DNA from 2 places in the Streptomyces araujoniae genome. Region 1 is predicted to be linked to the other one. Evidence: riboswitches for the same ligand, from Rfam matches in the RefSeq annotation. Region 1 holds a riboswitch; the other holds the start of a gene.
What was found. Region 1 has a riboswitch for glycine ahead of gcvP (aminomethyl-transferring glycine dehydrogenase). Riboswitches for the same ligand answer to the same signal wherever they lie in the genome.

Region 1 (7,368 bases):
GGTCCTCCTCAAGATCGTCAAGCGGTTCCTGGACACCGGGGTCGCGCTGCAGAACATCCGCACCACGGTCCAGCACCTGCGGGCCCGGGGCTTCCAGGACCTCGAACGCATGACGCTGATGAGCGACGGGGCGACGGTCTACGAGTGCTCCTCGCCGGACGAGGTCGTCAGCCTCCTCCAGGGCGGTCAGGGAGTCTTCGGGATCGCCGTGGGCGTCGTCTGGCGGGATGTGGACACGGCGCTCTCCCAGCTCCACGGCGAGCGGGTCGACACCGGTGAGACCCTCATCGGGCACAACCCGGCCGACGAGCTGGCCCGGCGCCGCAACCGCGCCGGATGAGCCGCTGAGCGGACGGAACGGAAACGGGGCGGCCCGGCACTCCACGGAGTGCCGGGCCGCCCCGTTGTCAGTGGCGTAGGGCAGCATCGGAGGTGTGAGACCCGCGCCGACCATCCTCCACCTGGACATGGATGCCTTCTACGCCTCGGCGGAGCAGGCGGCCAAGCCCAGCCTGCGCGGGAAGGCCGTCGTCGTGGGCGGTCTGGGCCCCCGGGGCGTGGTCGCCACCGCCTCGTACGAAGCACGTGTCCTCGGCGTCCACTCCGCGATGCCGACGGCCCAGGCGCGGCGGCTCGCGCCGAACGCCGCCTATCTGGTGCCCCGCTTCCAGCTGTACCGGTCGGTGAGCGAGCAGGTCATGGAGCTGCTGGGGCGGCTCTCGCCGCTGGTCGAGCCGCTGAGCCTGGACGAGGCCTTCGTCGACCTGGAGGCGGGCGGGACCGCCGACGACTCGGCCTCGGCCCGCGGCACCGGGGAGCGGCTGCGTACGGCCATCCGGGCGGTGACCGGGCTGAGCGGATCGGTCGGTCTCGCCGGCTCCAAGATGCTCGCCAAGATCGCCTCCGAGCAGGCCAAGCCGGACGGGCTGGTGCTCATAGAGCCCGGCACCGAGCGTGAGCTGCTGGCCCCCATGCCCGTACGGACGCTGCCCGGCGTCGGCCCCGCCACCGGGGACCACCTCCGGCGCGCCGGGATGACGACGGTCCACGACCTGGCGGAGGCGGGCGAGGACGAGCTCGTACGGCTGGTCGGCAAGGCCCATGGGCACGGGCTCTACCGGATGGCGCTCGGGCTCGACGACCGGCCGGTGGTCGCCGAGCGGGACGCCAAGTCCGTATCGGTCGAGGACACCTTCGACGTGGACCTGCACGACCGGGTGCGGGTGCGCGCGGAGGTGGAGCGGCTGGCCGTGCGGTGCGTGGAGCGGCTGCGGGCCGCCCACCGGTCGGGGCGCACGGTGGTGCTCAAGGTCCGCCGGTACGACTTCTCCACCCTGACCCGCTCCGAGACCCTCCGGGGCCCCACGGACGACCCCACGGTGGTCCGTGAGGCGGCCGGGCGGCTGCTGGAGGCCGTCGACACCACCGGGGGCGTACGGCTGCTCGGGGTGGGCGTCACGGGGCTCGCGGACTTCACCCAGGAGGATCTGTTCGCACAGGCCGCGGACGCCCGGGAGCTGGCCGAGCGGGTGCGGGAGCCGGAGCGGCAGGCTCCGGAGAGCGGCGCGGAAGGGGCCGGGCCCGCCGCCGACGAGGAGCCCGAGAGCGCCGAGCAGCTCGCCGCCCGGCGCTGGCCCGCCGGACACGACGTCCACCACGCGGCGCACGGGCACGGCTGGGTGCAGGGGAGCGGGGTGGGGCGGGTGACCGTGCGGTTCGAGGAGCCCGGCGGGCCGGTCGGCCGGGTCCGCACGTTCCGGATCGACGACCCGGAGCTGACGCCGGCCGACCCGCTGCCGCTGGTCCGCGACCCGGTCGACTACTCCTCCTGGCCGGCCAGCCTGCCGAAGTCGCGGTCGGGACCGGTCTCCGCGGCCGGGGAGGAGTCCAGACCGTAGTGCCGGTAGAGCTGCAGCTCCTGCTCCGGGGAGAGGTGCCGGCCGACGCCGAAGTCCGGGGCGCCCTTGATCAGCGCGCGGTCGAAGGGGATCCGCAGGGTGTCGTCGACGAACTCGCTGGGTTCCAGCGGGACGAACGCGTCCCGGCTGAAGAGGCCGGTGCGCACGGCCGCCCACTCGGGCACACCGGTCGCGTCGTCCAGATAGACCTCATCCACCGTTCCGATCTTGGTGCCCTTGCGATCGAACGCCTTGCGGCCGATCAGGCGGCGCGGATCGATATCGGTCTGCACGGTGCCTCCCACTGGTCGCCACTGCTCAAGGGTGGTTCCCGGTCCCTCCAGGGGCCCCTCTCGCTCCACCAGGACCAAGACAAGTGCAGATCCGTGGCGTCGGCCACTCGAGGACTCCGCGGGGATGGCCGCTGGTAGGCTGGCACGTGGCTGCTGACCCCGTGCGGGAGAGTCCTCCGGTGCAGAATCCGGAGGCGCCGAAGGAGCAAATCCTCCCCGGAATCTCTCAGGCCCCCGTACCGCACGGACGAGGTCACTCTGGAAAGCAGGGCGGGTTCGTGCGGGCGCAGGCCGGGACGGACTCGACCCTCACCGACGGTGAAAGCCGGCACGCCCCCCGGGCGGGCCGGTGAAGCTCTCAGGTTGAGATGACAGAGGGGGAGGCCGTCCGGGCACCCGCGCCGTGGTGCCCCTCGCAGGTCGTGACAGACCAGGAGGCCTCCACCATGACCCCCCGTCGCACTCCGCTCTCCCAGCTGGAGCAGGGCATTCCGTTCGAGCAGCGCCACATAGGCCCCGACGCCGGGGCCCAGGCGAAGATGCTCGCCCAGGTCGGCTACGGCTCCCTCGACGAGCTGACCGCCGCCGCGGTGCCCGATGTGATCAAGAGTGCGGAGGCCCTGGACCTTCCCTCGGCCCGCACCGAGGCGGAGGTGCTGGCCGAGCTGCGCTCGCTGGCCGACCGCAACAAGGTCCTCGCCCCGATGATCGGCCTCGGCTACTACGGCACCTTCACGCCGCCGGTCATCCTGCGCAACGTCATGGAGAACCCCGCCTGGTACACGGCCTACACGCCGTACCAGCCGGAGATCTCCCAGGGCCGCCTGGAGGCCCTGCTCAACTTCCAGACGGTGGTCGCCGACCTCACCGGGCTGCCCACCTCCGGCGCCTCCCTGCTCGACGAGGGCACCGCCGCCGCCGAGGCCATGGCGCTCTCCCGGCGCGTGGGCAAGGTCAAGAACGGCGTCTTCCTGGTCGACGCCGACACCCTGCCCCAGACCGTCGCGGTGATCCAGACCCGCGCCGAGCCGACCGGTGTCGAGGTCGTCGTCGCGGATCTCAGCGAGGGCATCCCCGCCGAGATCGCGGAGCGCGGCGTCTTCGGCGTCCTGCTCCAGTACCCGGGCGCCTCCGGGGCCGTCCGCGCCATCGAGCCCGTCATCGAGCAGGCCCACGAGCTGGGCGCGATCGTCACCGTCGCCGCCGACCTGCTGGCCCTCACCCTGCTGACCTCGCCCGGCGCGCTCGGCGCCGACATCGCGGTCGGCACCACCCAGCGCTTCGGCGTGCCCATGGGCTTCGGCGGCCCGCACGCCGGCTTCATGGCCGTCCGCGAGAAGTTCGCCCGCTCCCTGCCCGGCCGCCTCGTCGGTGTCTCCGTCGACGCGGACGGCAACAAGGCCTACCGCCTCGCCCTCCAGACCCGCGAGCAGCACATCCGCCGCGAGAAGGCCACCAGCAACATCTGTACGGCACAGGTGCTGCTCGCCGTCATGGCCGGGATGTACGCCGTCTACCACGGCCCCGACGGGCTGCGCACGATCGCCCGCCGCACCCACCGGTACGCCACGATCCTCGCCGAGGGCCTGCGTGCCGCCGGTGCGGAGGTCGTGCACGGTTCCTTCTTCGACACCCTGACCGTGCGGGTGCCCGGCAAGGCCGCCGACGTCGTCGCGGACGCCCGTGAACGCGGGGTCAACCTCCGCCGCATCGACGCCGACCACGTCTCCGTCGCCTGCGACGAGACCACCACCCGCGCCCAGATCGCCGCCGTGTGGGCCGCCTTCGGCGCCGACGGCGACATCGAGGCGCTGGACGGCTCGGCCGCCGACGCGCTGCCCGGGACGCTGCTGCGCTCCGACGACATCCTGACCCACCCGGTCTTCCACCAGCACCGCTCCGAGACCGCGATGCTGCGCTACCTGCGCAAGCTCGCCGACCGCGACTACGCGCTGGACCGGGGCATGATCCCGCTCGGCTCCTGCACCATGAAGCTGAACGCGACCGCCGAGATGGAGTCCATCACCTGGCCCGAGTTCGGCGCGCTGCACCCCTTCGCCCCGGCCGACCAGGCCCAGGGCTTCCTCACGCTCATCCGTGAGCTGGAGGAGCGCCTGGCCGAGGTCACCGGTTACGACGCCGTCTCCATCCAGCCCAACGCCGGCTCCCAGGGCGAGTTCGCGGGCCTGCTCGCCGTGCGCGCGTACCACCGGGCCAACGGAGACGACCAGCGCACCGTCTGCCTGATCCCCTCCTCCGCGCACGGCACCAACGCCGCCAGCGCGGTCATGGCCGGCATGAAGGTCGTCGTGGTGAAGACCGCCGACGACGGCGAGGTCGACGTCGCGGACCTGCGCGCCAAGATCGAGCAGTACCGCGACGAGCTGGCCGTCCTCATGATCACCTACCCGTCGACGCACGGCGTCTTCGAGGAGCACGTCGCGGACATCTGCGGCGAGGTGCACGACGCGGGCGGCCAGGTCTACGTGGACGGCGCCAACCTCAACGCGCTCGTCGGGCTCGCCAAGCCCGGCAAGTTCGGCGGCGACGTCTCGCACCTGAACCTGCACAAGACCTTCTGCATCCCGCACGGCGGCGGCGGCCCAGGCGTCGGCCCGGTGGGCGTCCGCGCCCACCTCGCCCCGTACCTTCCCAACCACCCGCTCCAGCCCGCCGCGGGCCCGGAGACAGGTGTGGGCCCGATCTCGGCCGCCCCGTGGGGCTCGGCGGGCATCCTGCCGATCTCGTGGGCGTACGTCCGGCTGATGGGCGGCGAGGGGCTCAAGCGCGCCACACAGGTGGCGGTGCTGGCGGCCAACTACATCGCCAAGCGCCTGGAGCCGCACTACCCGATCCTCTACACCGGCCCGGCCGGGCTCGTCGCCCACGAGTGCATCGTGGACCTGCGGCCGATCTCCAAGGCGACCGGCGTCTCCATCGACGATGTCGCCAAGCGCCTGATCGACTACGGCTTCCACTCGCCGACCATGTCGTTCCCGGTGGCCGGCACGCTGATGATCGAGCCGACCGAGAGCGAGGACCTCGCGGAGCTGGACCGGTTCTGCGACACCATGATCGCGATCCGCGCCGAGATCGAGAAGGTCGCCTCCGGCGAGTGGAGCGCGGACGACAACCCGCTGGCCAACGCCCCGCACACCGCCGCCGCGCTCGGTGGCGACTGGACGCACGGCTACAGCCGCGAGGAGGCCGTCTTCCCGGCCGGTGTCTCGGCCACCGACAAGTACTGGCCGCCGGTGCGCCGGATCGACGGTGCCTTCGGTGACCGGAACCTGGTCTGCTCCTGCCCGCCGCTGGAGGAGTACGACGGCTGACCCTCCGGGGTCGGGCGCTGACATTCATGCGTCGGGGCCGGTGCGGGGAGTTCCCCGGGCCGGCCCCTTCTCCGTACCGCGCTGTCCCTGCGGTGCGGTCGGTACCGCTACGTCGTCCGTGCGGCCGCCGTCAGGCGGCCTTCACCACGCTGCCCGTCGCCAGCGGCCGGTGCGGTGCGATGATCTGCCCGTCAGGCAGTAGCTCGCCGGTGTCCTCGAAGAGCAGGACGCCGTTGCACAGAAGGCTCCACCCCTGTTCCGGGTGGTGGGCCGTCAGGCGGGCCGCCTCCCGGTCGGGGGAGTCGGCGGTGGGGCAGGGTGGCTGGTGTTGGCACATGGCTGCGTTCTTTCGCTGCGTCGAGTCGAGTGTCCTGCGGCTGGATGAGAGGTTCATGGCCGCCCCCGTATCAGTCGGTCCGGTCCCAGTGTTGCCCCACGGGGATGATTCCGCAGGGATTTCGCTCCAGCTCCCTTACTCCTCCCATGACGCGTCACCCGCGCGGACGGTTCACCGCAACTGCACTGTCCCTTCGGGTGGTTCGGGGTGGCCGGATGGGGCTAGTCCGAGTGGGTAGGGGAAAGCCCCCGTGGTGCTCCGCCCCGTCACGGGGCGGAGCACCACGGGGGCTGTGTCCTCCCCGGCCGCCGGTCAGGCGGAGCTGAGCAGCGGTCCCGGCCCCACGCGCAGGGTCATGACGGGCAGCAGGTCGGCCACCCGGTGCGGCCGGTGCGCGGCGATGCCCGGGGGCGCCGGGGCCAGCGGCACCAGGACGTCGGCCGGGGCGAGCACCCCGGTGGAGGCGTCGTCCTCGGTGTCGTCGTGCAGCCAGAGGGTGAGCATGTACAGCTCGGGGATGGAGAGAAGTCTCGCCTGGTACGCGGTGGGCGAGGCCTCCGCCTGACGGACCGCCAGCTCCGTCGAGGCGAGGTAGGGGCCCTCGAAGAAGTGCGAGAAGCTCCAGCCGTCCGGGGTGAGCATGATGTCGGCGGCGGCGATCGCGCGGCCCTCGCTCCGGATCAGGAAGCGCCACGCCGCCAGGCGGGTCCGGGGCACGGTCCCGGTCGGGGCGATGCGGTCCAGGACATGGACGGGCAGGGGCAGTTCGGGGCTCAGCGGTCCCTGGGCGGACCGGAGGGCGGAGGTGCGGGCCTGGCGGACCGCGGTGGGAGAACCGAGGGCCGCGGACACGCTGCGCAGGGCGGGCGCGGGAGCCGAGGGGACATGCAGCGGCATGGTGGGTCGCCTCTCACTTCGGAGACACGGTGATACGGGGCGGGTGCGGTGCAGACGGCGCTGTCGGCATGCGGGGCCGGATGAGGCCGATGACGGGCCGGTTGCGTCAACTCTCTGCCTCGTCAGGCGGAGTTTATACGACGGGTGTTCACACAGTGTTTCCGCTAGCCGTCGGGGATATTTCGCACAAGGCGACATCCGGACTTCGGAACGGGGTTTTCCTGGCGATTTGTTCGGCCGTTTACCGCCCCTGCCTGGGCTTCTTTCGGTGGAGCGGTAGGCCGAAACTCGCCGGTGTTTCCGAGGGGCACTTTCCGGGGGGAAATGCCGTCCGTCGCATGCCACCGGAATGTGCCCCAGGTCTCCTTCATCCAGCCTAGCGGGTTTCCGGTGGCGTGTGGGGCGTTACGGATCACTCCCGCTGGGCATTATCGATCGTGATGCGAGCGGCCCGGTCGGCGGGCCGACCACTGGAGGAGGGACCCCTCGATGGGGGAGAAGGTCGTGGCGGGCGCCGTTGACCTGTCCGATCGGCAGGCATACCGCACCAAGCTCAACCAGTGTCTGGAGGGGCTGGGAAGACTCCTGGCGGAGCGGAGGTTCGACCGGCC
Region 2 (7,368 bases), 4.8 Mb from region 1:
AGGTGACCGCCGTGGGCCAGGTTCAGGCCCATGATCGTGTCGCCCGGCTTCAGCAGCGCGAACATCGCGGCGGCGTTCGCCTGCGCACCGGAGTGCGGCTGGACGTTGGCGGCCTCGGCGCCGAACAGGGCCTTGATCCGGTCGATCGCGATCTGCTCGACCACGTCGACGTGCTCACAGCCACCGTAGTAGCGGCGGCCCGGGTAGCCCTCGGCGTACTTGTTGGTGAGGACGGAGCCCTGCGCCTCCATGACCGCGACCGGAGCGAAGTTCTCCGAGGCGATCATTTCGAGGGTGGACTGCTGACGGTGGAGCTCGGCGTCGACGGCGGCGGCGACGTCCGGGTCCAGCTCGTGGAGGGAGGAGTTCAGAAGCGACATCAGGGGGTCCCTTAAGGTCTCAGTTGCCGGAGAACGCGGTGTACTCGTCGGCGGAGAGCAGGTCGGCCGGCTCCTCCGTGACGCGCACCTTGAACAGCCAGCCGCCCTCGAAGGGAGCGGAGTTCACCAGCGAGGGGTCGTCCACGACGTCCTGGTTGAACGCCGTCACCTCACCGGTCACCGGCGAGTACAGGTCGCTGACGGACTTGGTCGACTCCAGCTCACCGCAGGTCTCGCCCGCGGTCACCGTGTCACCGACCTCCGGGAGCTGGGCGTAGACGACGTCACCGAGCGCGTTGGCCGCGTACTCCGTGATGCCGATCGTGGCCACGCCGTCCTCGACGGCCGACAGCCACTCGTGCTCCTTGCTGTACCGCAGCTGCTGGGGGTTGCTCATGACCTGAATTCTCCTGTACGCGGGGGAGTGCTGATGAACGGTGGTCTTACGGTGTGAGACGGAGGTACGTCACTTCCGTGACGCCTGCGCGCCGGTGCGGAGGGATCGGAATGCCCCGTTCCCTCCGGGATATCACTTCTGGCGCTTGTAGAACGGCAGCGCGACGACCTCGTACGGCTCGTGCGTGCCCCGGATGTCCACGCCCACGCCCTCGGTGCCCGGGGCGGCGAAGGCCGCGTCCACGTACGCCATGGCGATCGGCTTGCCCAGGGTGGGGGAGGGGGCGCCGGAGGTGACCTCGCCGATCACCTTGCCGTCCGCCACCACCGAGAAGCCCGCGCGCGGGACCCGGCGGCCCTCGGCGACCAGGCCGACCAGCTTGCGCGGCGGGGCGGTCTCGGCGCGCTCGGCGGCGGCCGTCAGCGCCTCGCGCCCGACGAAGTCGCCCTCCTTCTCGAACTTCACCACCCGGCCCAGACCCGCGTCGAACGGGGTGAGCGCCGTCGTCAGCTCGTGCCCGTACAGCGGCATGCCCGCCTCCAGGCGCAGCGTGTCCCGGCAGGAGAGGCCGCAGGGGATCAGGCCGTGCGGGGCACCGGCCTCCGTCAGCGCCTGCCACAGGGCCTCGGCGTGCTCGGGCGCGACGAACAGCTCGAAGCCGTCCTCGCCGGTGTAGCCGGTACGGGCGATGAGCGCCGGGACCCCGGCGACCGTGCCCGGCAGGCCCGCGTAGTACTTCAGCCCGTCCAGGTCCGCGTCGGTGACGGCCTTCATGATGGCGGGGGACTCGGGGCCCTGGACCGCGAGCAGCGCGTACGCGTCCCGGTCGTCGCGCACCTCGGCGTCGAAGCCGCCGACGCGCCCGGTCAGCGCGTCCAGCACGATCTGGGCGTTGCCCGCGTTGGCGACCACCATGTACTCGGTCTCGCCCAGCCGGTAGACGATCAGGTCGTCGACGATCCCGCCGTCCTCCTGGACGATCATCGTGTAGCGGGCCCGGCCGTTGCCGACGGTGGCGATGTTGCCCACCAGCGCGTAGCTCAGGAAGGCCGCGGCCTCGGGGCCGGTGACGGTGATCTCGCCCATGTGCGAGAGGTCGAAGAGCCCGGCCCGGGTCCGTACGGCGTTGTGCTCGTCGCGCTCGCTCGCGTACCGCAGGGGCATGTCCCAGCCCGCGAAGTCGGTCATGGTGGCGCCGAGCGAGCGGTGAGTCGCGTCGAGGGCGGTGAGACGGGGGGCAGTGCTCATGGGCATGGCTCCAGGGCATGACGACGTCGGGACGGAGATCCTCCCCATCTGTCATCGGAACCTGAGAGGTTCGCCGATAGCCCCGCAGGGGGGTATGCCCCCGGTCGCGGGGGTCGGCTTGCACCTTGGGTGGAGCCGCCGGGGCGGCCCGCTTTTCAGATCTGCCTCATCCACGCGGTACGGGGCCTGAGAGATTCAAGGGAGGATCTTGCTCCTTCGGCGCCCGGCTCACACTGTGGCCGGAACTCTCCCGCGCGGATTCGAACGGCCGGTATGCAGTTGGCGCGGTCATCATCGCACGCATTGCGCCGGAGTGGGGAGGCCGGTCCACAACGGGTCGGTGAACGCCGGGAACGGTTGTGGAGCCTTGCCGTTTCTTTACACTTCAGGAGCAGGCGTGGGCGGCCCGACAGCAGGGGGATGGGCGATGGCGTTGCAGCGGTCGGTACCGGCCGGGGTCGCGCACGGCGCGATGCCCGCACAGCCCGGCGCAGCCGTACCGGAAGGGGCCGCACCGCACGGTGCCTCCCCGGGCGAGGTGATCACCTCGCCCGCGCCGGTGGTACGGGATCTGCGCGGGCGCACCGGCCACGCTCCGTACAGCCTCGATTTCGCCGCCGGGGACATCGTCGTCGTCTCCGGGCTCCCCGGCGGCGGCAAGTCCACCCTGATCCGGCAGGCCGTCACCGGCCGGGCGATCGACTCCCAGGACGCCCGCGACCGCTGGGCCGCCGCCCTGCCCCCCTTACTCCCCTACGCCCTCTACCGCCCCCTGGTCCGCGCCGCCCACTACCTCGGGCTCCGGGCCGCCCTGCGCTCCGGCGAGTCCGTCGTCGTCCACGACTGCGGTACGCAGACCTGGGTACGGAGCTGGCTCGCCCGGCACGCCGCCCGCCGGGGCCGCCTCCTCCATCTGATCCTCCTCGACGTGGACCCCGCCACCGCCCGGCAGGGCCAGCGGCAGCGCGGCCGGGGCGTCTCCGGATACGCCTTCGCCCGCCACCGGCACGCGGTGGCCCGGCTGCTCCACGCGACCGAACAGGGCGTGCTCTTCGCCGGCTGCGGTTCGGCGGTCCTGCTGGACCGCGCGGCGGCGAGCGCGCTGAGCCGGATCTCCTTCACCGACGGCGAGGTCCCGGCCGCGCGCGCCGGTTAAGGTTCTGGCCGGGCGACGACAGCGCCGAGCGACGACAGGCGACAGCGCCGAGCGACGACAGCGGAGAGAGGCACCGAGGACGTGGACATTCCGGCACCGGCCCAGGCGAACCCCCAGCACATATGGCCCGCCAACGAGCTGGAAGAGGTGCTGGCCGCCTCCCTCGGCGTCCCCGACGCGGGCGCCCGCCTCGTCGAGGTGCTCGGCCGCAGCTCGGTCTGGGTGCCGCTGCCCAACGGGGGCTCGCCCGCCAGCGCCGACCTGGACCTGCCGATGATGGACATCGAGGGCGCCGCGTACGTCCCGGTCTTCAGCTCCGAGGGCCAGTTCCTCAGCTGCGTCGGCGGCCACATGTCCTTCGCCGTGGCCCCCGCCCGTGACTTCGCCCGGGGGCTGCCCCCGCAGGTCGGCATCGCGGTGAACCCGGGCGGCGCGGTCGGCATACCGGTCCCCCCGCCCGCCGTCGCCGACCTCTGCCGGGCCGGGCGCACCGCCCTGGACGGACCCGCCACCGGCGGCCGCGTACGGCTGTTCGAGCCGGACTGGCAGCACGACCCGGTCGACCTCCTCACCGCCGTCTCCGCCGAGTTCGAGGCCACCGGCGTGGTCTCCACCGCCCGCCGCGCCCTCGCCAGCATCGAGGGCGGCGACCCCGTCCTCTTCGTCGGCGTCGAGTGCGCCTCCTGGGACGGTACGGGCAACGCCCCGATGGACGCCCTGGGGCGGGCGCTCGGCCGCGTCGAGGTGCCGTGGCCGGTGAACCTGGTCCTGCTGGACGTGGCCGACGACCTGGTCGGCGACTGGATGCGGGAGAAGGTGCGGCCCTTCTACCGCCGCGAGGGCCACTGAACGGACCGGCGGCACGGGCCGCCGGCGGGCGCGTACGGAGCGGCGGCCCGGCGGGCACCGGCCGCGTTCGCAGGGCTCCCGGGGCGGGCACCCGCGGACCGTGGCGTCAAGCCGGTGTCAGAACTGGCGCATAAGCTGGTTTGATGGCGGGGTCGCTCCCGTGTGCCCGGGAGCGTCGGCGCGAGTCGGACGGAACGATGAGGGGCGGGACCAGGGTGAGTGCGTCAGGCACCGCGGCGGCCGGCAAGGTCGAGCACATGCTGCGCCAGGTCGGTCCCGGGCGTTACGACGCCTACGAGGAACTGCTCGCGGCCCTCGCCGACGGCCGGATCTGGATGCTGCTCTGGCACGGCACGGCCGGCTCCCCGGACGCGCAGTACGGCTCCATGGAGGTCGACGGCCTGGGGTACGCCCCCTGTGTCACCTCGGCCCAGGAGCTGTCCGCCAGCGGCTGGACCCGCGCCCACGAGCTGGTCTCCGGCCGGGACATCGCCCGCACCCTCTTCCCCGACCGCTGGGGCATCTGGCTCAATCCGCACGCCCCCGGCGGCGGTGTCGGCATCCCCTGGCTCGACCTGCGCCGGATCTCCACCGGTCTGGACCGGCTCCCCGCCGGACCGCTCCGGCTCACCGAACCCGCCGTGGAGCTGCCGCAGTTCTACGCCCAGCTCACCCAGAACGCCCACCGCACCCCCGCCGTCCGCTCGCTGCGCCGCGCCTGGGTGCACCCCGCGGTGGGTGTCCCGTACCTCGCGATCGGGCTCGATCTCTACGATTCCGGGCGCGCCTCCGTCGACGCGGTGCGCACGATGATGCGGCAGTCGATCGGCGCGGTCCCCGACGGGCTGCCCGTCTCGACCGTCGCCCTGTCCGACGAGTACGACCCGGTCGCGATGTGGCTGCGGGCCAACGCCCGGCCGTTCTACGACCGCGAGCCGCACGCCCCGGCGGGCCCGCCGCCGGCCCCCGCCCCGGGATACGGCTACCCGCCCCAGCACCACCGCTGACCCGCTCGGCCGGGCCCCGCCGCGTCGCCCGCAGGCCCCGCCGGACCGCGGGTCCCCGCGGAGCCCCTGACCTGCCCGGCAGCCCCGCGCCGCCGAACATCCCCAGATGTCCGGCCTGTTAACTGCCCTCGCGGGGATGTCCCGGAACTGGATGTTTTGTCAACTGTCCGGGTCTCGACTAGGTCTCACCGCTATCCGGACTGTTCTCTTGCGGCATACCCCGTCTGTAGTGTGCGGCCATCAACCTCACCACATGGCGAACCAGGGGTGGACCCATGCGCATATTCAAGTCCCGGGCTGTCCGGGCGATCACGACAGCGGTCGCTGTCGGTCTGATCGCCACGGGCTGTTCCAGCGAGCGGGACGAGGGCGGCTCCAAGGGGGGCGACAAGGACACCTTCGTCTTCGCCGGCTCCGGTGACCCCGGCTCCCTCGACCCGGCCCTCGCGACCGACGGCGAGACGTTCCGCGTCACCCGTCAGGCGTTCGAGGCCCTGCTGGAGCACGAGTCCGGCGGCAGCGAGCTGGTCGGCGGCCTCGCGGAGAAGTGGTCGAGCGACCCGTCGGGCAAGGTCTGGACGTTCAACCTGCGCCAGGGCGTGAAGTTCCACGACGGCGAGGTGCTCAACGCCGCCGCGGTCTGCGCGAACTACGACCACTGGTTCAACTGGAAGGGCACGTACCAGTCCAGCGCGGTCTCCTACTACTGGCAGACCATCATGGGCGGGTTCGCGAAGAACGAGGACGCCGAGGCGCCCAAGCCGAACTACAAGTCCTGCACCGCCAAGGACGAGAACACCGCGGTGATCGAGGTCAACGAGACCTCGGCCAACCTGCCGGGCGGCTTCTCCCTCCAGGCGCTCGCGATCCACTCGCCGAAGGCGATCAAGGAGTACGAGAAGCAGGAGGCGACGGCCAAGGGCGACGCCATCACGTACCCCAAGTACAGCCAGGAGGCCGGCACGGTCGCCGGTACCGGCCCGTACAAGATCGTCAAGTGGAACAAGGGCAACAAGGAAGTCTCCCTGGAGCGCTTCGACGACTACTGGGGCGACAAGGCCAAGGTGAAGAACCTGGTCTTCCGCACCATCTCCACCGAGGAGACCCGCCGCCAGGCGCTCCAGGCCGGTGACATCGACGGCTACGACCTGGTCTCGCCCGCCGATGTGACGACGCTGGAGAAGCAGGGCTTCGAGGTCCCGACCCGCGACGTCTTCAACATCTTCTACGTCGGCATGACCCAGTCGGCCAACCCGGCGCTGAAGAAGCCCGAGGTCCGGCAGGCCATCACGCACGCCATCGACCGCGAGAACCTGGTCAAGACCCAGCTGCCCGAGGGCGGCAAGGTGGCGACCCAGTTCATGCCCGACACGGTCGCCGGCTTCTCCGACAAGGTGAAGACGTACCCCTTCGACACCGCCAAGGCGAAGGACCTCCTCAAGCAGGCCGGCGAGGAGAAGCTCAGCGTCGAGTTCTGCTACCCGACCGAGGTCACCCGCCCGTACATGCCCGCCCCGCAGGACCTCTTCGAGCTGATGAAGGCCGACCTGGAGAAGGCCGGCATCACCGTCAAGCCGAAGGCCATGAAGTGGGCCCCGGACTACCTGGACGCCACCGAGTCCGGCTCCTGCGCCCTGCACCTGCTGGGCTGGACCGGTGACTTCAACGACGGCTTCAACTTCATCGGCACCTGGTTCGCCAAGCCCGACAAGCAGTGGGGCTTCAAGGACGAGAAGATCTTCGACGCCGTGAACGCGGCCTCCAAGGTCGCCGACGCCGCGGGCCGCACCGAGGCGTACAAGAAGGCCAACGAGGCGATCATGGAGTACGTCCCGGGCGTGCCGATCTCGTCGTCCCCGCCGGCGATCGCGTTCGCCAAGAACGTCAACCCGCCGAAGGTCTCCCCGCTGACGCAGGAGAACTTCGCCGAGGTCTCCTTCAAGTAATCGCACACCAGCGGGTCCGCCCGGCCACAGCTACCAGGTGGCCGGGCGGACCCGCATCAACGCACGTGAGAAAGGGGCATGCGGGGTGCTGCGACTCGTCGTCAGAAGACTTCTCCAGCTCATTCCCACCCTGCTCGGCCTGTCGGTCCTGCTGTTCCTCTGGCTGAACCGACTGCCCGGCGGACCCGCATCGGCGATCCTGGGCGAGCGGGCCACCGAAGCCGAAGTGGCGAGGATCAACCGTGCACTCGGGCTCGACGAGCCGGTGCACGTCCAGTACTGGCGCTTCCTGAAGCGCATCTTCGAGCTCGATCTCGGAACCTCCACCCAGACCGGGCAGCCGGTGTGGGACGAATTCGCCCTGCGCTTCCCGGCCACCGTGGAG

Region 2: linked by a shared signal. The riboswitch ahead of gcvT (glycine cleavage system aminomethyltransferase GcvT) and the one ahead of gcvP (aminomethyl-transferring glycine dehydrogenase) in region 1 are both predicted to bind glycine.

Annotation. Positions count from the first base shown of each region.
Region 1 is NZ_CP194070.1:890,599-897,966, reverse strand. It holds gene ACQ9ZG_RS03670 (MerR family transcriptional regulator) at 1-340, shown strand, start outside; gene ACQ9ZG_RS03665 (DNA polymerase IV) at 435-1,898, shown strand; gene ACQ9ZG_RS03660 (PRC-barrel domain-containing protein) at 1,820-2,191, opposite strand; glycine riboswitch at 2,346-2,443, shown strand; gene gcvP (aminomethyl-transferring glycine dehydrogenase) at 2,638-5,523, shown strand; gene ACQ9ZG_RS03650 (DUF5999 family protein) at 5,654-5,860, opposite strand; gene ACQ9ZG_RS03645 (hypothetical protein) at 6,173-6,757, opposite strand; gene ACQ9ZG_RS03640 (glutamate-cysteine ligase family protein) at 7,247-7,368, shown strand, end outside.
Region 2 is NZ_CP194070.1:5,668,311-5,675,678, forward strand. It holds gene glyA (serine hydroxymethyltransferase) at 1-380, opposite strand, end outside; gene gcvH (glycine cleavage system protein GcvH) at 400-777, opposite strand; gene gcvT (glycine cleavage system aminomethyltransferase GcvT) at 910-2,025, opposite strand; glycine riboswitch at 2,191-2,288, opposite strand; gene ACQ9ZG_RS24550 (AAA family ATPase) at 2,453-3,181, shown strand; gene ACQ9ZG_RS24555 (enhanced serine sensitivity protein SseB) at 3,263-4,030, shown strand; gene ACQ9ZG_RS24560 (enhanced serine sensitivity protein SseB C-terminal domain-containing protein) at 4,288-5,037, shown strand; gene ACQ9ZG_RS24565 (ABC transporter substrate-binding protein) at 5,313-6,983, shown strand; gene ACQ9ZG_RS24570 (ABC transporter permease) at 7,069-7,368, shown strand, end outside.